DNA from 3 places in the Frankia sp. Cppng1_Ct_nod genome. Region 2 is predicted to be linked to each of the others. Evidence: predicted binding sites of a transcription regulator. Region 2 holds the regulator's gene; each other region holds the start of a gene.

Region 1 (2,267 bases), on a different contig from region 2:
GCGACCCGACGCGCCACCTCCGCCGTCACCGGCCCGTACCCCGCCAGCTCACCCGGCGCGTCGTCCACACCCAGCAACGTGGTCACGGCCACCGTCACCTGGATGTGCGGCCGGGCACCATGGCGACTCGGCAACTCGGGCCTGGCCAGTGTGGCTGTGGCCAACCCGACCAGCGCATCCGCCCGACGCGCATCGATACCGTCCGGGTTGTGGTGCTGGCGGTCGGGATCGGTGGGCTGGTGGGCCAGCGCGTCCACCGCCGTCCATACCGTCGCTGCCTCCTCCGCCGACAGCACCGCGTGCAGTTCCGCCATCCCATCCCGCGCCGGCCACAGCTCCACCCGACGTTCCACCCGGGCCTGCTCATGCCGCTCGCCCGCGCTCACCGGATCCGCGGCGAGTACCGCCCGACGCAGACACCGCCGCAGCTCCGCCAGGCTCTGCCCCGACGCCCGGCCCAACACCCGTGCCTGCACCGCTGCGGCCGTCCGATCATCCAGCTCGTCGAGCGCGGCAACGATCGCCGCCGCCTGTACATAGCTGATCGACCCCTCCGTCAACGCGGACCAGGTATCACCCAACCGGCCGTCCAACGCCCGCGCGACCTGTAGCCGCCGATCCGCCGTCACCGGCGACAGTCGCAATGCCGCCGCCACCTCCTCACGAACCCAGTCGTCCCCACCACCCGACACCGCCTCGTCGTCCACGGACGGGGAAGCCGGACCATCCGGGCTGGCCGCGAGCACCGCCAACACCCGCTGCTGACCTGCCGCCACCCACGCGGCCACCTGCTCGAACACCACCAGTAGATCCACCTGCTGCGAATGTGACAGCAACCCCGGGTCGACCCCGGCCAGCACACCGATCACCCCCGGACCCGGCGGCGACGTTCTCAGCCACCCGACCAACACCTCAGAATCAAGATCGACACAGGCGGCGCCGCCCGCCGCGTCTCCCGCGACGCCTTCGGCCATCCCCATCACCTCCCACCCCCGGAACCGAACGTATGTTCGACTATAGCCGATAAATCCAAGAAATGCCGAGAAGCACCAGATACCCGAATGACGAGCCCAGTCGGCAGGGCGGCCCTCGAACCGATCGCCGCTGATCGCCGCGATCGCCGCTGATCGGATACGCGCCTACCGGGAGTCCCTGGCGCGGCAGGTGGACACCTGCACCGATCCCGTCACCGATCCGATAGAAGGTACGGATCGACAGCTCACTGGAAGCCGGCTCCTTCCTCGTCCCCGTACTGACGCCAAGTTTTCCTCAGCACGCAGTGCCGCCGGATCGCGAAGGAGCTTGCGGCACGCCAGTACGCCGACTGGCGGAACCTGCGTTTCCAACAGCTGACCGATCCCGACGCCCGCCGGGCCCTGGTGTTGAGCGTCTGCGCGCTGAACGATCCGATGTTCAGCGGGAATGCCGCGACACTCGACACCCTCGGGAAGGCGGTGCGTGCACACCTCGACACCCTAGGTGCTATGGCCAAGCATGCCGCACGAAAAGCCGAGGGGACGAAAGCTCAGGCCGCCAAGATCGCCGAGCGAAAGGCTCGGGAATCCGCGGCGGCACAGCAGGCCATCGATGATGCCCACGAACAGCATGACGAGGCAGAAACGAACAGACGGACGGCGGAAACGGACAGACGGGCCGTTCAGATCAGCGGCCGCCGAACAGGCCGCCCCGGCCCTGATTGCCGAACAGGCCGCCGAGGGCTCCGCCCAGACCTCCGGGGATGCCACCCGGAAGGCCCCCGCCGCCGTGCCCCTGACCGCCGTGCCCCTGACCGCCCTGGTGGCCGTGCATCTCGTTACCGGCGAAACCGCCCTCGCCGAGCCCGAAGTGGCCGCCGAGGCCGGCACCGGCAAGCGCGTTGTAGGGCGGGAGCAGCTCACACGGCTGGACGATGACATAGCCGTCCCCGGAGAACTGCATCTGCCAGCTCTCACCGGTGTTGCCGCGCGGCTTCCACACCGACGACGAGGTGACCGCGGCCTGCATCGACACCTGCAGGCTCGACGACCAGCCCACCACCGCGTCCGCGTCCGCGAAGTAGTAGTTCTGCGGGGTCACCCGCATGACCAGCGGAGCGCCCGACGTCACCAGCGCGACCTTGCCGTTCCCGGACAGCTCCACCTGGTAGTTACCGGCCCCCGCGATGGACACCTGGGAGTCGATGCGGACGATGTCCCAGCGCAGGTCGATGTCGAAGGCGAGCACGTTCTTGCCGTCGACCGTCAGCCCGTCGCCGGCGAGGTCGAGGA
Region 2 (2,267 bases):
CGAGCCTAGGGCGAGACACAGCAAACAGGCAAACCAACGGCGTGTCGCGCCGTCACGGCAGGCGCAGCGCCTGACCGGGCACAAGATCGGTCGAGTCGAGCTGGTTCATACCGGCCAGGCGGGCGACAACCACCCGCGTGTCGTTGTCCGGAGCCACCGCACGGGCGATCCCCCACAAGGTCTCCCCGGGGCGCACCACGTGCACTCGAGTAGAGCCGTCACCCACCCGCGACGTGGCCGACGACCTCACCCGCGCAAGAGACAGGACCAGGCTGAAAACCACCATAACCAGAACAACCAGGACGATTCGACCCCGCCTGGTCAGCCTCAGCGGAGGTGCGGCCGATCTCTCCACCACACCCACCTCCTCTACTTCCACTACCGCGAACAGCACCTATAATGAACATAAGTTCGATCGAACGTCTGGTCGAGTATGCACTTCCGAATCCGACGGAATCGTCGTAACACGCTCGAACAGACGTTTGAGATATTCGGCCGCGGCGGTTACGGTCGTACCGATCAGATGCAGGTCGTGGCCACCAGCTCTGGTTCATGGTGAAACCATCAGGTATGCCGGGAGCGGAGTCTCCCACGACCGAAAACGAAGGAGAGCGGCAGGCATGACCACCGACCAGAACCGCGCCCGACGCGGCAGGCCCCCCCGCGGCTCAGTGCGCGACCTGCCGGACGGGCCGGCGGACGCCTCGGGCCTGACCCCTCGGCAGCGCAAGGTGCTGGAAGTGATCCGCAATTCCGTCGAACGCCGTGGTTACCCGCCGAGCGTGCGCGAGATCGGCGAGGCCGTCGGGCTGACCAGCACCAGCAGCGTGGCGCACCAGCTCAAGACTCTGGAGGAGAAGGGCTTCCTGCGTCGGGACCCGAACCGCCCACGAGCCATGGAGGTGCTGTCCGCGGATGCGCCGGTACGGCCTGCGGCACGCGAGGTTCTGCCCGCCGGTCCGTCTCCCGCGCCGTCAGCGGGCGCCAGCGAGTCCCCGACACCGGCGGGCAACCATGCCCAGACGGCATACATACCCCTGCTCGGCCGCATCGCCGCGGGCGGCCCGATCCTCGCCGAGCAGGCCGTCGAGGACGTCTTCCCGCTTCCCCGTGAGATCGTCGGCGAGGGCACCCTGTTCCTGCTGCGGGTTGCCGGCGACTCTATGATCAATGCTGCGATCTGTGACGGGGACTGGGTGGTTGTCCGCCAGCAGCCGGTCGCGGACAACGGCGAGATCGTCGCCGCGATGATCGATGGCGAGGCGACGGTCAAGACGCTACGCCGCCGCGACGGCCACATCTGGCTCCAGCCGCAGAACCCGGCCTATGCTGAAATTCCGGGTGACGAGGCGTCGATCCTCGGCCGGATCGTCGCGGTCCTGCGCCGGGTCTGACGGCCCGCGGGGAGCTGCACAAGTGGATGTCGTTACCAACCGGCGGAATGCCGGTCGGGTCGTGGCCGTTGTCGGGCCGACCGCGGCCGGCAAGAGCGACCTCGCGATCGGCCTGGCAGCCGCGCTGGGCGGCGAGGTCGTGAATGCCGATTCCATGCAGCTCTACCGCGGAATGGACATCGGTACGGCCAAGGTGCCGCCAGGAGAGCGCAGCGGCATCCCGCACCACCTGCTCGACGTCTGGGACGTCACCCGTACCGCCGACGTGGCGTCCTACCAGGCGCATGCACGAACGGTGGTCGACGGGCTCCTCGCCGCCGGCCGTACCCCGGTTCTCGTGGGTGGCTCCGGGCTCTACGTCCGGGCGGTCCTCGACGATCTCCACTTCCCCGGCACCGACCCGGCGGTGCGGGCCCGGCTGGAACAGGAACTGGCCGAGCGGGGCTCCGCGGCGTTGCATGCCGATCTCGCCGGCCGGGCGCCCCAGGCGGCTGCCGCCATCCTGCCCAGCAACGGCCGTCGGATTGTGCGCGCGTTGGAGGTGGTGGAGCTCACGGGCGGTTTCAACGCATCCCTTCCCGACCATCGCGCGGTATATGACGTGATCCAGATCGGCATCGACCATCCGCACCTCGACTCCCGGATCTCCGACCGCGTGGCGGTGATGTGGGCCGTGGGCATGGTCGAGGAGGTCCGCACACTCGCCGGTATCGGCCTGCGGGAGGGTCGTACCGCATCGCGCGCACTGGGCTACGCTCAGGTCCTCGCCTGGCTGGACGGTGAACTGGAGTCGGCCGAGTCCGCCCGACTTGCCACGATTGCCGCGACGCGCCGATTCGCTCGTAGACAAAGGTCGTGGTTTCGCCGTGATCC
Region 3 (2,267 bases), on a different contig from region 2:
AGGGCGCCCGGCGCAAACAGCCGTACCTGGTTCGTCCGGACAACGGTGAGCCTGCCGCGTTCGCTGGGTTGTACGAGGTGTGGCAGCCGCCATCGGGCGGTCGGCTCGCGACCTTCACCGTCATCACGACCACCGCGGCGGGTGGCCTGGAGTTTCTGCATCCACGTTCACCGGTGCTCCTCCCGCGGTCATCCTGGTCGCGTTGGCTCGACCCCCGTCTGGACGATCCGGTGGCCCTGACCGGGATGCTGGCACCCGCGCCGCCCGGCGTGTTGCGTGCCCATCCCGTCAGCGCGCAGGTGGGCAACGTGCACAACAACGGCGCCTACCTGCTCGACCCGGTGACCGCGGACGACGAACCGGGTCGCTCGGGCCAGCCGGCTGTGCGGGCCGGGAAGGTCATGCCCGATCGCGACGAACTTCCGTTCACCGATCATCCACTCACGAGTTGACCCAGCGCCAGGATGCGCTGATTCTGGGGCCGCAGGCGGTGACTTTCGGGACAGCGTGTTCCCAGTCGGCCTGGCAGCGGCCTCCCATCACCAGAAGATCACCGGAAGCGGGGAAGAGGGTCCGCGAGGCTCCGCCGCCACGCGGCCGGAACCGGAAGGGACGCCGTGCCCCGAGCGTCACGATCGCCACCAGGGTGTCGTCGAGCCTACGTAGTTCGCGGTCGCGGTGGAACGCGAGGCTGTCATCTCCGTCGCGGTAGAAGTTGAGCCCGACCGGGCCGAACGGAACCTGGTACCGGGTATGCAGTGCGCCGCGTGCCGATCCCAGCACCGGGTGGGGCAGCGGTTCGGACACGGCATACCACCGTGACAGGCGCGGATCGTCAACCATCCGTTCGTACATCCACCGCCGTCCGCGTCGCCACGACACCTGTGCGGCGAGGATCTCGCACAGCTCGTCGGCGCCGCGCAACCACCCTGGAGTGACGTCGACCCATGTCGTGTCGTCCAGGTGGATGCGGTTTGACGGGGGATCGCTGTTGATCTCAACTTCACCCGAGATCAACAGGCTGTACTGAAGGGACATGCGGACACGTTAGGTGAACGTATGTTCGATGTCGAGTCCGGTGCGCGTCATGTCAGTGGTGTGTGCGTCCGGTCAGCGCGGTGTGCCCATCCGGTCAGCGTCGTCGCGCACAGTTCGTCCTGACCATGGCGGGCCCGGCCCACCGTGGACCGCCCACGTCGAACGGGCGTCGGTCGGGCAGGCGAGAGACAGAGACAGAAACAGAGACAGAAACAGAGACAGAGCAGGGGATCTTCGTGGCAGAAGCGATCGAAGCCGAGGGACTGGTGATGAGGTTCGGTGCGGTCATCGCGCTGGATGGTGTCAGCCTCGTCGGGCGTACCGGCGCCGTGCTGGGCATGCTCGGTCCGAACGGTTCGGGTAAGACGACGACCGTCCGGGTGCTGGCCACTCTGCTGCGACCGACCGCCGGTCATGCCCGCGTCTGCGGTTTCGACACGGTGTCCGATCCGCATCGGGTTCGGGCCCGTATCGGCCTGACCGGCCAGTACGCCTCCGTGGACGAGGACCTGTCGGGGCTGGAGAATCTCTACCTCATCGGACGGCTGTTCGGGCTTTCCCGACGGCAGGCCCGGACCCGTGCCGGTGACCTCATCGAGATGTTCAACCTCGCCGAGGCCGCCGCGCGGCGGGCACGGACCTACTCCGGTGGGATGCGCCGCCGGCTCGACCTGGCCGCGAGCCTTGTCGGGAATCCCGCCGTCCTGTTCCTGGACGAGCCCACCACCGGGCTGGACCCGCACAGCCGCAACGACGTCTGGCGGATGGTGACGGAACTGGTTGCCGACGGTACAACCGTGTTGTTGACCACCCAGTACCTGGAGGAGGCCGACCGGCTCGCCGACGACATCGTCGTGGTCGACCATGGCCGCGTCATCGCGTACGGCACCCCTGACGAGCTGAAGAGCCGTGCCGGCGCGCAGACCCTGCACGTCCGGCTCACCGGCCCTGAACAGCTCGACGTTGCCGCGGCGACGGTTGCCGAGCTGGTCGGGACACGGCCGGCGCGGGACCTCGACACGAACCTGCTGACCAGCCGGGTGAGTGACCCGGCGGTGCTGGCTGTACTGGTACGCCGATTCGACGAGGCCGGGATCGTGCCGGCCGAACTGGCGCTGCTGCGTCCCAGCCTGGACGAGGTGTTCCTCGGCCTCACCGGTCATCTGGACCGGCCCGGGCAGCCGGAGCTGGTTGGTTCCGACGTTACGGATACGGATCGGAGTGCGGCA

Evidence for each region. The regulator LexA, encoded in region 2, represses DNA repair genes until DNA is damaged. The targets are predictions, from matches to a motif close to CGAACNNNNGTTCG.
Region 1: the regulator LexA is predicted to act here: its motif matches at 1,000-1,013, upstream of NBW77_RS07900 (HNH endonuclease signature motif containing protein).
Region 3: the regulator LexA is predicted to act here: its motif matches at 1,053-1,066, upstream of NBW77_RS09660 (alpha-ketoglutarate-dependent dioxygenase AlkB).

The regions. Positions count from the first base shown of each region.
Region 1 covers NZ_CAKKTK010000018.1:18,298-20,564, reverse strand. The annotation lists gene NBW77_RS07900 (HNH endonuclease signature motif containing protein) at 1-974, opposite strand, end outside; gene NBW77_RS07895 (AIM24 family protein) at 1,663-2,267, opposite strand, start outside.
Region 2 covers NZ_CAKKTK010000020.1:16,434-18,700, forward strand. The annotation lists gene NBW77_RS08405 (LysM peptidoglycan-binding domain-containing protein) at 53-358, opposite strand; gene lexA (transcriptional repressor LexA) at 621-1,394, shown strand; gene miaA (tRNA (adenosine(37)-N6)-dimethylallyltransferase MiaA) at 1,417-2,267, shown strand, end outside.
Region 3 covers NZ_CAKKTK010000025.1:611-2,877, reverse strand. The annotation lists gene NBW77_RS09665 (SOS response-associated peptidase) at 1-452, shown strand, start outside; gene NBW77_RS09660 (alpha-ketoglutarate-dependent dioxygenase AlkB) at 442-1,038, opposite strand; gene NBW77_RS09655 (ATP-binding cassette domain-containing protein) at 1,275-2,267, shown strand, end outside; partial or broken gene NBW77_RS09650 (ABC transporter permease) at 2,267-2,267, shown strand, end outside.